3 regions of the [Clostridium] saccharolyticum WM1 genome follow, and region 1 is predicted to be linked to each of the others. Evidence: riboswitches for the same ligand, from Rfam matches in the RefSeq annotation. Region 1 holds a riboswitch; each other region holds the start of a gene.
What was found. A riboswitch is a leader RNA that binds a small molecule or an ion and turns the genes downstream of it on or off. The one in region 1 is predicted to bind thiamine pyrophosphate.
Positions count from the first base shown of each region.

Region 2: another riboswitch for thiamine pyrophosphate. It lies ahead of thiT (energy-coupled thiamine transporter ThiT); the one in region 1 lies ahead of CLOSA_RS04995 (thiamine-binding protein).
Region 3: another riboswitch for thiamine pyrophosphate. It lies ahead of thiC (phosphomethylpyrimidine synthase ThiC); the one in region 1 lies ahead of CLOSA_RS04995 (thiamine-binding protein).

Region 1 covers NC_014376.1:1,050,499-1,055,359, reverse strand. Annotated here, with positions in the region: gene CLOSA_RS05010 (ABC transporter ATP-binding protein) at 1-285, opposite strand, end outside; gene CLOSA_RS05005 (ABC transporter substrate-binding protein) at 381-1,391, opposite strand; gene CLOSA_RS05000 (ABC transporter permease) at 1,479-2,237, opposite strand; gene CLOSA_RS04995 (thiamine-binding protein) at 2,206-2,502, opposite strand; TPP riboswitch at 2,567-2,680, opposite strand; gene CLOSA_RS04990 (HD-GYP domain-containing protein) at 2,748-3,386, opposite strand; gene CLOSA_RS04985 (transcriptional repressor) at 3,410-3,928, opposite strand; gene CLOSA_RS04980 (FeoB-associated Cys-rich membrane protein) at 3,983-4,120, opposite strand; gene feoB (ferrous iron transport protein B) at 4,184-4,861, opposite strand, start outside.
Region 2 covers NC_014376.1:3,510,405-3,515,265, reverse strand. Annotated here, with positions in the region: gene CLOSA_RS16400 (ribokinase) at 1-252, shown strand, start outside; gene CLOSA_RS16395 (ECF transporter S component) at 304-843, opposite strand; gene CLOSA_RS16390 (cyclodeaminase/cyclohydrolase family protein) at 1,039-1,671, shown strand; gene CLOSA_RS16385 (bifunctional 5,10-methylenetetrahydrofolate dehydrogenase/5,10-methenyltetrahydrofolate cyclohydrolase) at 1,685-2,539, shown strand; gene thiT (energy-coupled thiamine transporter ThiT) at 2,598-3,269, opposite strand; TPP riboswitch at 3,296-3,394, opposite strand; gene CLOSA_RS16375 (DMT family transporter) at 3,705-4,130, shown strand; gene CLOSA_RS16370 (helix-hairpin-helix domain-containing protein) at 4,233-4,861, shown strand, end outside.
Region 3 covers NC_014376.1:3,933,605-3,938,465, forward strand. Annotated here, with positions in the region: gene trpB (tryptophan synthase subunit beta) at 1-1,130, shown strand, start outside; gene trpA (tryptophan synthase subunit alpha) at 1,123-1,896, shown strand; TPP riboswitch at 1,947-2,054, shown strand; gene thiC (phosphomethylpyrimidine synthase ThiC) at 2,182-3,489, shown strand; gene thiW (energy coupling factor transporter S component ThiW) at 3,547-4,101, shown strand; gene thiM (hydroxyethylthiazole kinase) at 4,115-4,861, shown strand, end outside.

The DNA of each region.
Region 1 (4,861 bases):
AAGCGCAACATTATCCACAATGGTGCGGTAGGGCAGCAAAAGATCCTTTTGCAGCATATAGCTGACATACCCCGGCTTTCCGGTGATCTCTTCTCCATCCAGATACACATGTCCTTCATCTGGAAGGGAAAGGCCGGCGATGATATGAAACAAGGTAGTCTTACCACCACCGCTGACTCCCAGAAGTGATACCAGTTCCCCCTCCCCAAGCTCCAGGGATACTCCCTTAAGTATTGTTCTTGTCTCAAAGGATTTTGTAATGCCTTCTGCCTTAAGCTGTGCCATGGGTACCTCCTGAATTTTTCTATTTCGTAAAAAATAAACCATTGACAGGAATGCGGCATTCCTGCATCTGACGAACAGTGAATGGCTTTCCCTGCTTACTGAGGCAGAAAATCATTGGTAAAACCGGTATTTTCCGGAATTTCAGGGCTTGAAAGGCCGTTTTCATTCAGCCATTCATAAAACCGGTTCCACCGTACCGGGTCAATGTATCCCCATACATCTACGTCATCCTGATACTTGTCCGCCAGGTATTTCTGACTTTCCATCACCAGCTTTTCATCAAGCTCCGGAGCAGCCTTCCGCAAGATTTGTGCAGCCTCTTGCGGATTCTTTTGGGCATCTTCATACCCCTTGCTCAAGGCGCTTAAAAAGGCCCTGGCAGTCTCCGGATCCTCCTTTAGAAATTCATTTCCGGCGATAACCACAGGAGTATAATAATCAAAGACCGGATTTAAATCAGCAAACTTAAAATAGTCCGTTTCAAGGCCTTCTACTTCCATCTTCACGCCTGCCCATGCATAGAAGATCCAGATGGCATCCACTGTTTTTGACTTTAAGGCGGAAACCTCGTCCGTGACAGTGCTGGGAACCAGCTGTACCTTGGAAAAATCACCTCCGTCGGCCTCTACCACGTCCCTGACCATGGCCTTTTCCACCGGAAGATCCCAGGTGGCATAATTCTTTCCTTCCATTCCCTTTGGAGATGCCAATCCCTCTCCTTTTCTGGAAATAATACCGGAAGTATTATGCTGTATAACTGCAGCTACCGCTGTAATGGGAAGAGCATTTTCCCCTACAAGGGCCGGTGCCATGGAATCCTGAAAGGACATGCCAAACTGGGCTTTTCCGGAAGCTACCAGTACCTCGGCTCCGTCTTCCGGCGGCTGGACGATGTCTACCTCAAGCCCTGCATCCTTAAAATATCCCTTTTCCTTTGCCACATAAAGCCCTGTATGATTGGTATTGGGAGTCCAGTCCAGGACAAAGGTCACCTTCTTCAAATCCGATGTTTCCATATTTACTGCCTGATTCCCATTTCCTGCGCAGGCAGTCAGGGAAGCGGCCAAGACTGCCGCAGTTAAAATTGCCAAACCTGTATTTTTCATTATTTCTTCTTTCCTTTCAGCTTCTTAAAGCGCAAGAAAATCCCAGGAAGGGGATTCTTCCAATATTTCTTATGTTTGATTTATATTTCACTCTTCCCATGGCATACATTTTCTTGAAAGCAAGTCCACGCCTTTCATGAGGAGAAGGCTGACAGCCGATATTAGAAAAATGACCGCAAACATCTTATCAAAGGCAAAGGATTTTTTCACTCTGGTCATGTAAACCCCCAGTCCGCCAAAGCCTCCCAGCCATTCGGAGATGACCGCCCCCACCACTGCGTAGGAAACGGATATCCTCAGGCTTGCAAAAAACTGCCCCATGGCTCCGGGAAGCTTGATATACCGGAATATTTTCATTTTTCCGGCTCCCATGGATCTTAAAAGATTCACTGCATCGGGATTTACCGACTTAAATCCCGTAAGCAGGCCTACGGTAATGGGGAAAAAGGTGGTCAGAATGATCAGGATCACCTTTGGGACCATGCCGTATCCGAACCATAATACGAGAAGGGGTGCAATGGCAACGGTTGGAACCGTCTGGGTCAGGACGATCAGCGGATAAAAGGCCCGGTAAAGACCATTAAAATGATCCATGACTACGGCGATTACAAAGCCCGTCGCCACACCCAGAAACAGCCCTAAAAACGCTTCAAGAAGGGTAATTCCCCCATGGCAGGCCAGTATGGGAAATTCCGTTACAAAGGCCTTTCCAACGCTTATGGGAGACGGGAGGAGAAAGCGGTCCACAAGACCAAAAGCGGTGATCCCCTGCCACAGGATCAAAAGCCCAAGGACCGCAGACCAGGACCAAAGCCTACTTGTGATGCTTTGTGACTTTCTTTTCAATCGTTAGCACCTCTCCTTCCGGCCGGTAGGTAACTTTAATATAGGCGGCAACAGAAGGCGCTCCTGCCCGGATGGCAATGTGCTGGCATTCCTTGACAATATCCATCAGCTCATCGTAATCTCCTTCAATGGCAGTTTCAAAAGGCCCTACATAATAGTTCAGTCCGGTACTCCGGATATAATCGATCACCTGGTCAACGATGCGGATCAGCTCCTCGTCGTTCTTTGCCTCCGGCAGTGTCTGGATCGCTACGCTTGCATTCATAATTTTCTCTCCTTTTGTGTGATGATATAAACTAAGAAAACCCGCCCGGATATCCGGGCGGGTGAACAGGCTTAGCCTGAAGGCTTCCTACGCTGGCATTATCCAGATCAGGTTAGAGGGTTTAAAGCAATTCTGCTTACTCTCAGCCGGACTTTCTCCAGCACCCCTTTCAGTTTTCATAGCAAGTATACATCAGGGAATCAGGAATGTCAATCCCGCCTTCCCGGAACAGCAGATGCTCCAAGTTACTGAGGCGATAGTTTCCCTTCTAATCTGCGTATGGTTTCAGTCACCTGATCCCAATGCATCAGTGCCAGATTCCCAAGAACCGGATCATACATTGCTCCCAGATTTTTTTTGATTTCTTCATAACAGTGTTCCAGAGAATAAGCCCTCCGATATCCCCGGTCTGAAGTCATGGCATCAATGGAATCGCAGACAGCGATGATCCTCGCTCCCAGAGGAATCTCATCTCCCTTCAGGCCTTCCGGATATCCTTTTCCGTCAAAGCGTTCATGATGATACAGGACAATATCCTTCAGTTCTTTTAAATGCCGGGATTTACTTAGAATATCAGCACCAATCCTGGGATGCTTTTTCATGGCCTCCCACTCTACCTCAGAAAGCTTATCCGGCTTATTTAATACCGAATCCGGAATTCCGATCTTCCCGATATCATGAAGATGGGCAGCGATATGTATCTTTTCTATCTCATTTTTATCAAGACTTAAAAACTCCAAAAGGGCAAGCGCCATATCGCTCACCCTTTGAGAATGCCCCGCGGTATAGGGGTCTTTGGCATCCAATGCGCTTACAATGCATTGGATGATTTCATGATAATCCACGCCGCCTGTGCATAATTCATATTCTGGTCCGCTATCCATAGTTTCTATTCTCGTTTCTTAAGTTAGTTATAGCTAACTCCATGCGAAATGCAATCAGCTTTTTCACATTCACAGGGTTTTACTATTATAGAAGAAATTTTCTGGCCTTCCAGATATCCGCAGGCAGTAAGCCCTGCCTGAACCACCTGGTTCCAGTTTTTAGCCGAAAGCTGATAAGTCGTTTCATCGTCCAGAACCACGGTACAGGCCTCTTCCATCGGGCAGGTTTCCGAATAGACGATTTTGTACATATTTTTCCGGCTGATGGCTCCGATCTCTTCCAGGATATTGACCATCCGGTAAACGGTCGCGGCACCGATGGTATCATCCACGCCTGTTGCCTTATAATAGATCTCCTTGCAGCTGGAGCATTCGTGTTCCAGTATGACATCCAACAGCGTGCAGCGCTGCTTTGTGATCCTGCAGCCTCTTTCCTTCAGCTTTTCAATGATCAGCTCTTTCTGCATTTTTGTCCTGTGATAGCTTCTGGAGTCAGGCACTTTTCTTTTCTCATTGATGTTCGTTTGTTTCTCCACTTGCATGCCTCCGTTTACAGGTATATTGGGGGTTAGACATCTTTTCCGGCGGCCGCCTCATTAATGGCAGTGCCCTCCGCAATTTTTACATTCACCACCGCACTGAATGGACTTTCCGTTCTTTTTATCACGGATCATGCTTCTTACTGCCAATGCAGCCAGACCGGCTACCACAATTAAAACTACCAGTGTTCCCATATAAGTACCTCCTTATTATTGGAGCCTGCATGGAAGATACAGGCTCCCCGCCAGGACCAGAGCTTATTTCGCTCCAGCCACGCTGCTTAAATGAATGTTTGACATTTTCTCTTCCTTTGATGGTTTAACCAGCAGGTAAATGAATCCTGCGATCAGAGCAAAGGCTGCCACTGTAAAGATTCCAAAAGTACCAGTAGTCACCAATGTACCGATCTGGTAAACACAAAGGGATACCACATAAGCCAGCAGAGTCTGATATCCCACAGCAAACCAGAACCATCTGGCATTGTTCATCTCTCTCCTGATTGCCCCCATAGCGGCAAAGCAAGGGGCACACAAAAGATTAAATACCAGGAAGGAATAAGCGGCAACAGGGGTCATGCTTCCTGCCAGAGTCCCCCAGATCTCAGAGCCATCTTCTGCCACTTCTGCAAAACCGAAGAGAATGCCGAAGGTGCCTACCACATTTTCCTTGGCAACCAGTCCGGTAATCGCAGCCACTGCAGATTTCCAGTCCCCCCAGCCAAGTGGAGTAAAGATCCAGCTGATGCTGCTTCCCAGCATTGCCAGAATGCTATGGTCAAGCTGCCCGCTTTCCAGCATCTGGAATTGGCCGTCTATCCAGCCAAAATAGGAAGCAAACCATACCACGATGGTAGAAAGCAGGATAATAGTTCCGGCCTTCTTAATAAAGGACCAGCCTCTTTCCCACATGCTTCTTAAGATATTTATAACCGTAGG
Region 2 (4,861 bases), 2.2 Mb from region 1:
GGCCAGGATGGTTCTTTATTCAAAGACGGCGATTCCGTGTATGAACAGGAGATCTATCCGGTCCATGTGGTTGATACCACCGGGGCCGGGGATACCTTTACCGGCTATTTTATTGGAGGACTGGCTCTGGGAGAATCTCCAAAACAGGCCTTGGATCATGCGGCAAAGGCTTCTTCCATTGCAGTATCCAGAGCAGGAGCCGCGCCTTCCATTCCTGCAAGAGACGAGGTTATGAATGGTTATGGAGGTTAATGCAAGAAAAGGAAGCAGCCGCAGCCCAAGGGGCAGTGGCTGCTTCCTTTTTTAAGAGGCTGAATTCCTGTTCAGTTCCCGGAGTTCCCGGACCCGCAGAAGAACAGGAAGCAAAACTCCGGCTGCAATCAGGCTGAACAAATTCTGCACCAGATTAAAGGGAACATTCGAAACGGCTGCCGGCCAGTCATATACGGCAAGCTCAAACAGAAAATAGCCGCCTGTAACTGCTATGCTGGATCCTATTCCGGCTGCCAGAAAAGGCAGCGGCCGAAAGCTTCCTCCATGCCCTTTGAAAGGCAGATGCAGGTACAAGTACCCTCCTGCAAATGCCGCCAATGCTTTAATGATCAAGGTAGCCGGTGCATAAAAGACATAGCCGGACAGCAGATCTGCCATCATAGAGCCAATTCCTCCTGCAGCCGCCCCGGCCACTGGTCCCAGAAGCATGCCGCTTAACAATACCATTCCGTCTCCCAAATGGATATACCCGCTGAAAGCAGAGGGTATATGTATTACCATCGTGGCGGCAGCGGTAAGGGCTGCCATCAGGGCGCTGAAAACGATTTTTTTCGTCCGGTTCTTATTCATATCTGTTCCTCCCTCAAAGATCCTATATATTTTTGTAAACTCTATGATATAGAAAAACTGGTATTTTATAAATATCCAATTTGAATAAAATTATACATACCAGTTTTCATCGGATTAAGTTGAACTTGTTTTTTTACGGAAACCCTTATATAATAATGAAAAATAAAATGCGGCAGGAAAGGCGGACCAATCGATATGATACAGGACTATTCCATTCATACATTCCTTGAACAATTATCTTCCAAAAGCCCAACGCCAGGCGGCGGCGGAGCGGCGGGCCTTGGCGGAGCCATAGGAGCGTCTCTGGGAGAAATGGTGGTGAATTTAACCCTTGGCAAAAAGCGGTATGCCCATGTGGAAGAAGACATGCAGTCTTTCCTTGAAAAGCTGGAAGTTTTAAAAAGCGAATTTTTAAGACTTGCAGATGAAGATGAAGTGGTATTTGCTCCCCTGGCGGCCGCATACGGCCTTCCCGCTGGTACGGATGAAGAAAAAAAGCATAAGGATGAAGTCTTGGAAACCCATCTTTTGGCTGCCACCCTGGTTCCGCTCACGGTTATGGAACGGGCCCTGGAAGCCCTTGATATCATGGAGGTTCTGGCGGAGAAGGGAAGCCGGCTGGCTGTCAGTGACGTAGGCGTTGGTGTGCAGTTCATCCGATCCGCTCTGTTAGGAGCAAAGATGAATGTATCCATCAATACAAAATCCATGAAACAGCGGGAAAAGGCCGGACAGCTTCAGGCCCGGGCGGATCAGCTGGCAGAGGATGGGATCAGAAAGGCAGACACCATTTATGCAGGAGTAGAAACTGCGCTAAAGGCAGAATGAGGAGGAGCAAGACGTGATAACCTTAAAAGGGGCAGATGTGTCTGCAAAAATCAAAGAACAGGTGGAAGGTCTTTTGACGGGAAGGACGGGAAGGACTCCTAAGCTTGCCATTGTACGGGTGGGAGAGCGTCCTGACGATTTATCCTATGAGCGGGGTGCTTTAAAGAGGTTGGAAGGCTTTGGTCTGGCTGGGCAAAGCTTCCCATTTTCCCAGGACATCACAGATGATGCGTTTAAGAAAGAATTTGCAAAAATCAACGATGATCCGGATATTGACGGTATCCTTCTTCTGCGTCCTTTGCCAAAGCAGATAAAGGAAAAAGACATTATCCATATGATTCATCCGGAAAAGGATTTGGATGGGATATCTCCGGAGAACATCGCAAAGGTATTTGCCGGAGACGATACAGGTTTTGCTCCATGCACGGCGGAGGCGGTGGTGGAGGTTTTAAAGGCCAATGAGATACCTTTGACTGGTAAGAGAGTTGCAATCGTGGGCAGAAGCATGGTAGTAGGACGCCCCTTATCCATGCTGATGCTAAAGGAAAATGCAACGGTTACCATCTGTCATACCCGAACAGAGAACATAAAGGAAACCTGTAAAAATGCCCAGATTCTTGTGGCAGCCGCCGGCCGTGCCAGAATGGTTGATGTTTCTTATGTTGGACAGGATGCCGTGGTAGTGGATGTGGGAATCAATGTGGATGAATACGGAAAACTTTGCGGGGATGTGGACTTTGATTCCCTGGATGGGACTGCTTCCATGGCAACTCCAGTACCTGGGGGCGTTGGAGCAGTGACAACGGCTGTGCTGGCCAGGCATCTGGTGATGGCGGCTATAAAAAATAAAACAAGAGAGATAATATAGAAAAACAAAACAAGCGATATGGGAGCTTTCCGCTCCTTCCATACCGCTTGTTTTTTCGTTATCCGTTTACCGCCTGCCGCTTCACCTGCCCAATGGCTCCCAGTACAGGAGGGAAATACAGGATCACAACGGTTACGATCAGTTCCGGCAGAATATAGGTGGCGTTATAACCTAGAGTATAAATCATTGGGTTCATGCCTTCCGGCGTATAGGAAGCAAAGAATATATAACCCGAAACCACATGGCATAAGTAACGTCCCGCAACACCCGCCGTATATCCGGTCACAAGTCCGTGCTTTTTATTGCGGAACAGTCCGGAAAGCCCCAAAGCGCCGAAGGCCAGGGGATAGTCAAGGAGAACCTGGAGGGGGGCAAAGATATATGGCTCTGTAATGAACTGCAGGATTCCGTAAGCAACCCCGGTCATGATCCCGGCCCTAACGCCGTAAACATAGCCGATCAGGCAGATGAACAGCATGGAAAAAAGTGTGATGGAGCCTCCGAAAGGAAGAGCGGCAAATTTGATAAAGGATGTTACCATAGCCAGAGCCATGGCGCCTGAACAGTAAACAAGCTGGCGGGTCTGCAGCTTATTGGATTTGGATGATGATCTGCCAAAAAGAGGAAGAGTGAATAAAATGGCGGCAAATAAAACGATCATCAGCAGGTATCCGGCCGGCTGTAATAAGTACTCTTCGTTTTCCGCAGAGTAAGTAAGAAAAAATGACATAAAAAAACCTCCTTTGTGTGCGCAGGAGGGGACTACTGATGCTTCCTTACGCCGGCATTATCCGGTTCAAGTAGTGAGGGTTCGGTTTCTACCAATCTCAGCCAAAGGCTCCCCTAGCGTGTGTGAATTTCTATAATTTTTCTGTGAGTATAGCGCAAAAACCAAGGCTTGTCAAGCTGTATCAGGTTACTTTTAATTCTGTCCCGGAGTTTTCATTTTGCAAAAGGAACGTAGTTCTGAAATGCAGATGCTTCTGAATGGATGAACTGTGATCCAGTTGTTAATTCAGTATAAAAATGCAAATAAAGCACAACCTAGGGAAAGAAGTAAGGTTGGATAACGGGTGTTTTGACCTTGGGTTTTAGAATCAGGCGGATATGGCCGCATATCGGCCTGATTCATGAGATACAATATAGAAATATGGAGGTTGTTTGAATGACAGGCTTTATCATAGCTCTTATATCCGGGGCACTTATGAGCATTCAGGGGGTGTTTAATACAGGCGTAACAAAGCAGACCAGCATGTGGGTTTCCACAGGCTGGGTGCAGCTCACCGCATTTTTAACCTGTATCATCCTGTGGTATTTTTCCGGCAGGGAAAACGTTTCCGGTCTTTTTGACGTACAGCCCAAATATCTGCTGCTGGGCGGCATTATGGGTGCCTTCATCACCTATACGGTAGTAAGGAGTATGGCGGCCCTGGGGCCCGCCAAAGCGGCCCTGATCATAGTGGTTTCTCAGATCATTGTGGCTTATGCTGTGGAGCTGTTCGGTTTATTTGGTGTTGAAAAGGTGGGATTTGAATGGAAAAAACTCATCGGTGCAGTTGTTGCTATCATCGGAATCATGATATTTAATTAATTTGGAAATAGTGCTTGTATTTACCTATTTCTTTAGGTAGAATAGTAACATAGGCTGAAGATGGTATCCTTTTTTGGAGATTTTTGTAAGAGGAGGGATATCATGAAGTACCAAAAAGTAAAAATCGCCCTTATTGCTTTGTGTATTTTGGCGGCGGGCTTGTGCTATGGCATGAACAGTAGCCGGGAGGACAGAACCCCCGGGATCTCTTTGTCAGAGGCATCGGCTTTCCCTTACGGAGAGAATGCCGCAGGAATTCCCGCAGCAGATGATGGCAGTCCGGCAGATGGCAATCCGTCAGGAATCGGTGTCCAGGCAGCAGGCGGTGCCGAAGTTTCCGGTGGGGCCGGCCAGTCGGCATCAGAGGCGGCAGAGGACAGCTTGGAAAGTGCAGGAGAGATTATTGCCCTGCCTTTCTATGTACATATCTGCGGAGAGGTGGTTTCTCCCGGTGTTTATGAGCTTCAGGAAGGAAGCCGGGTTTTTCAGGCGATTGAGAAGGCTGGGGGATTCACAGACCAGGCCGAGGCAGAATATTTAAATATGGCAGAGCGGGTTTTTGATGGCATGAAGATCCAGGTCCTTAATAAGGAAGAAGCGGAGGCTGCAAGGACCCGGGGAGAGCTTTCTTTGCCGGCAGCTGCTTCCTCAAAGGCGCTGAAAACCAAAGTGAATTTAAATACGGCTACCAAAGAAGAACTGATGACCCTGCGGGGAATCGGAGAAGCCAA
Region 3 (4,861 bases), 1.8 Mb from region 1:
TGAATGCAGTCAATGAGCTGGAAGAGGCTTATGAGAAGTACCGCCATGACCAGGAGTTTCTCGCAGAGCTTCAGGACCTTCACAATCAATATACCGGAAGGCCATCTCTGCTCTACTATGCTGAACGTATGACAAAGGATTTAGGCGGAGCAAAAATCTATTTAAAAAGGGAGGATCTCAACCACACCGGCTCCCACAAAATCAACAACGCCCTGGGCCAGGTCCTTCTTGCAAAAAAAATGGGGAAGACCCGGGTCATCGCTGAAACAGGGGCCGGGCAGCACGGAGTTGCCACCGCTACTGCTGCCGCTCTCATGGGAATGGAATGTGAGGTCTTCATGGGAAAGGAGGATACGGACCGTCAGGCCTTAAACGTATTCCGTATGGAGCTTTTAGGTACAAAGGTTCACACAGTAACAAGCGGTACCCAGACCTTAAAGGATGCAGTCAATGAGACTATGAGGGAATGGACCAGCCGGGTGGCTGACACCCATTATGTCTTAGGCTCTGTCATGGGACCTCATCCCTTTCCCACCATTGTAAGGGATTTTCAGAGCATCATCGGCAAGGAGGTCCGTACACAGCTAAAGGAAGCGGAAGGAAAGCTTCCTGACATGGTGATCGCCTGCGTGGGCGGAGGAAGCAATGCCATGGGAATCTTCCATGAGTTTGTAAATGAACCTTCCGTAAAGCTGGTGGGCTGCGAGGCCGCAGGGCACGGCATTGAAACAGGAAAGCACGCGGCTACCATTACCACAGGCTCTCTTGGAATCTTCCACGGCATGAAGTCCTATTTCTGCCAGGATGAATACGGCCAGATCGCCCCTGTATTCTCCATTTCCGCAGGACTTGACTATCCGGGCATCGGGCCGGAGCACGCAGCACTCCATGATTCGGGAAGAGCTGCCTACGTCTCTGTTACGGACCAGGAGGCTGTGGAAGCCTTTGAATACTTATCCCGTCTGGAAGGGATCATTCCGGCCATTGAAAGCGCCCATGCGGTCGCCTATGCCAGAAAGATCGCACCTTCCATGGGAAAGGACAGTATCATAGTCATCAATTTATCCGGGCGGGGCGACAAGGATGTGGCAGCCATCGCCCGTTACAAGGGGGTAGAAATCTATGAGTAGAGTAAGCGAAGTATTTTCAAAGGGAAAGGCATTTATCCCATTTATTACGGCAGGGGATCCGGACCTTTCCATCACGGAAGAACTGGTTCCTGCCATGGCACAGGCCGGAGCGGATCTCATTGAGCTTGGAATTCCCTTTTCTGATCCCATTGCAGAGGGGATCGTGATCCAGGAAGCGGATATGCGGGCTTTGGCTTCCGGAGTTACCACAGATAAACTTTTTGATTCTGTAAAGCGGATACGTCAAAAAACCGATGTTCCTCTGGCTTTTATGACTTATATCAACCCTGTTTTCGTCTATGGAAGCGAGAGGTTTATAAAAAATGCGGCAGAAAGCGGCATTGATGCCCTGATCGTGCCGGATATGCCCTTTGAGGAACGGGAGGAACTGCTTCCCTTCTGCAGGAAATACGGGGTGGAACTGATTTCCCTCATAGCCCCCACTTCAAAGGAGCGCATACAGGCCATTGCATCAGCATCGGAAGGATTTATCTACTGTGTCTCCTCCATGGGCGTGACCGGGGTGAGAACAGAAATCAACACGGACATTAGGGAAATGGTCGCCCTGGTAAAGGAGACAAAGGATATTCCCTGCGCCATTGGCTTTGGCATCTCCACGCCGGATCAGGCAAGGGAAATGAGCAAATACGCAGACGGCGTTATTGTGGGAAGTGCCATTGTGAAAATCGCAGCAAAATATGGAAAGGACTGTGTTGTTCCGGTCTGCGATTATGTTAGGGAAATGAAAGCTGCCATCACCGGCTGAAGCCGGGTACGGATGTTTTCCTTGACAAGAAGAAAGGGGAATGCTACACTAGTGCCACAAGAGGGAGCTCGTAGGCGGGCTGAGAGGAAGTCATCAACTTCGACCTTTATAACCTGATTTGGGTAATGCCAACGTAGGGATTTATATGGGATGATTGTATATTTCCGAGCCTATACCTGTTGGTATGGGCTCTTTTTCTTTTCCAAAAGCCCTTGCAATCCCTCCGTTCACGAAGGGAAATACCCTTTGTATGTTTCACCCGTGTCAATCAAAAGGAGGAAAAAAATGAATTATACCACACAAATGGATGCCGCTAGAAAAGGCATTCTGACAAAGGAACTGATGGCAGTCGCCGGGCAGGAACAATGGGAGCCGGATAAGCTGCGGGAGCTGGTGGCGGAAGGAAAAGCCGCCATACCTGCCAACAAGAACCACACCTGTTTAAAGCCCAGCGGGATCGGCTCCATGCTGAAAACAAAGATCAATGTGAATCTGGGAACTTCCAGGGATTTAAATGACCTGGACATGGAGCTTAAAAAAGTAAAAGATGCGGTCCTTATGGGGGCAGAATCCATTATGGATTTAAGCTCCTTTGGCGATACCCGGAGATTCCGCAGAAAGCTGACAGGGGAATGTCCGGCTATGATTGGCACGGTTCCGATCTACGATGCTGTGGTTTATTATCACAAGCCCCTTCGGGAAATCACCGCCGAGGAATGGATACGGATCGTGGAAATGCATGCGGAAGACGGGGTGGACTTTATGACCATTCACGTTGGAATCAATAAGCAGACGGCCAGACGGTTCAAGGAAGCCAAACGGCTGACGAACATTGTTTCAAGAGGTGGGTCCATCATCTTTGCCTGGATGGAGATGACCGGGGAGGAAAATCCCTTTTATGAGCATTATGACCGCATTCTGGAAATCTGTCAGAAGCATGACGTCACCTTAAGCCTGGGAGATGCCTGCCGGCCGGGATGCATTGAAGATGCTTCCGATATTTCCCAGATTGAGGAGCTGGTGACTCTTGGGGAACTGACAAAAAGGGCATGGGAGAAAAATGTACAGGTAATTATTGAAGGCCCCGGCCATATGCCCTTGGATCAGATAGCCGCTAATATGAAAATACAGCAGACCATCTGCAAGGGTGCTCCTTTTTATGTTCTGGGACCGCTTGTCACAGATATTGCGCCGGGATATGACCATATCACCGCTGCCATCGGAGGAGCGGTGGCGGCGGCTGCCGGAGCGGCATTTCTCTGCTATGTGACCCCTGCAGAGCATTTGAAGCTGCCGGATGGGGCTGATGTGAAAGAAGGAATCGTTGCCGCCCGGATTGCTGCCCATGCGGCTGATATTGCCAAAGGCATCAGGGGCGCCAGGGAGTGGGATCATAAGATGAGTGACGCCAGAAAACGGCTGGATTGGGAAGCCATGTTCCAGTTATCCATTGACCCGGAAAAAGCCAGACGCTACCGGGCAGCATCAAAACCGGAAAAAGAAGATACCTGCTCCATGTGCGGCAATTTCTGCGCCATGAAAAATATGAACCGGATTTTGGACGGGGAAATTGTTAATATCTATGATGAATGATGGATTATGGATTATGGATTGTGAAAATTTAAAATTACATATACAGGAGGAATTTTCATGAATGATCGAATATCACCTACTATTTGCAGCAATTCTTCTGATGCCTCCAGGGTACGGGTGAAAAAGCTGGTGGTCAGCGGAATGCTGACAGCCCTTACGGTAGCCCTCTCCGGCTTTTCCATTCCGGTGGGTGCGTCTAAATGCTTTCCAATACAGCATCTGGCTAATGTCCTGGCAGGAGTGTTCTTAGGACCTGTCTACGGCGTTTCCATGGCTTTCTCTGCTTCTCTTATACGGAATCTTATGGGGACCGGAAGCCTGCTGGCCTTTCCCGGAAGCATGGCAGGTGCATTTCTCGGGGCCTGTCTGTTTCAAAAAACCAGGAAGCTTTTGCCGGCTTATCTTGGGGAAGTGATTGGGACAGGGCTCATCGGAGGGCTGCTCTGCTATCCGGTGGCAGCCCTTCTCATGGGAAAAGATGTTGCCGTTTTTTTCTTTGTCGCTCCGTTTTTCATGAGCACCCTGGCTGGAACCATACTGGCTGCGGTCTTACTGGCAATGCTGCGCCGCCTTGGCCTGTTCTCCTATTTTGAACGGCTGATCAACGAATAGGGGGATGCTGAATATGAATAGGAAGTTTCATGATTCCCTGGCCGGGCTGGTCAGGGAAAAGCGGCCCATCGTCCACTGCATCACCAATTATGTGACGGCAGGAGACGTGGCAAATATCATTCTGGCCTGCGGCGGTTCTCCCATTATGGCGGACCAGCCGGAAGAAGCTTCGGAAATATCTGCCCTGTCCGACTGTCTTCTTTTAAACATAGGAACCCCCAAAGAGACTACAAAAGACGCAATGATAAAAGCCGGGCTGGAAGCAAACCGGCGAAACCACGCCGTCATCTTTGACCCGGTGGGGATTGGTGCATCCCGTTACAGGACCGAAATGGCTCTTTCCCTTTTAAAAGAGGTAAGGGCTGCCGTTATCCGGGGAAATGCGTCAGAGCTTCGGGTCCTGTTAAAGGAACTGACCGGAAAGAATGGAAAAAGCAGAAACAGCTCTGATTCCTCCGCCCGGGGAGTTGATGCTTCTTTTTCAGATGAAATAAGAGAAGATACCCTGGAGGCTCTTAAGGAAACAGCCAGGGCACTGAGTGCTGCAACCGGGGCTGTGGCCGTCATGACAGGAGCCATTGATATCGTGGCTTCCGGAAAAGAAGCCTGGCTGATCAGGAACGGCTGTCCCCAGATGGCCCGCATTACGGGCAGCGGCTGTATGCTGGACGGTATCATTGCCGCCTATGCGGCATCCGCCGGGCCTGCTTCCTCCCAGCACGCCGTTTTCCAGGCAGCCGCTCTTGCCACGGCTGCCGCC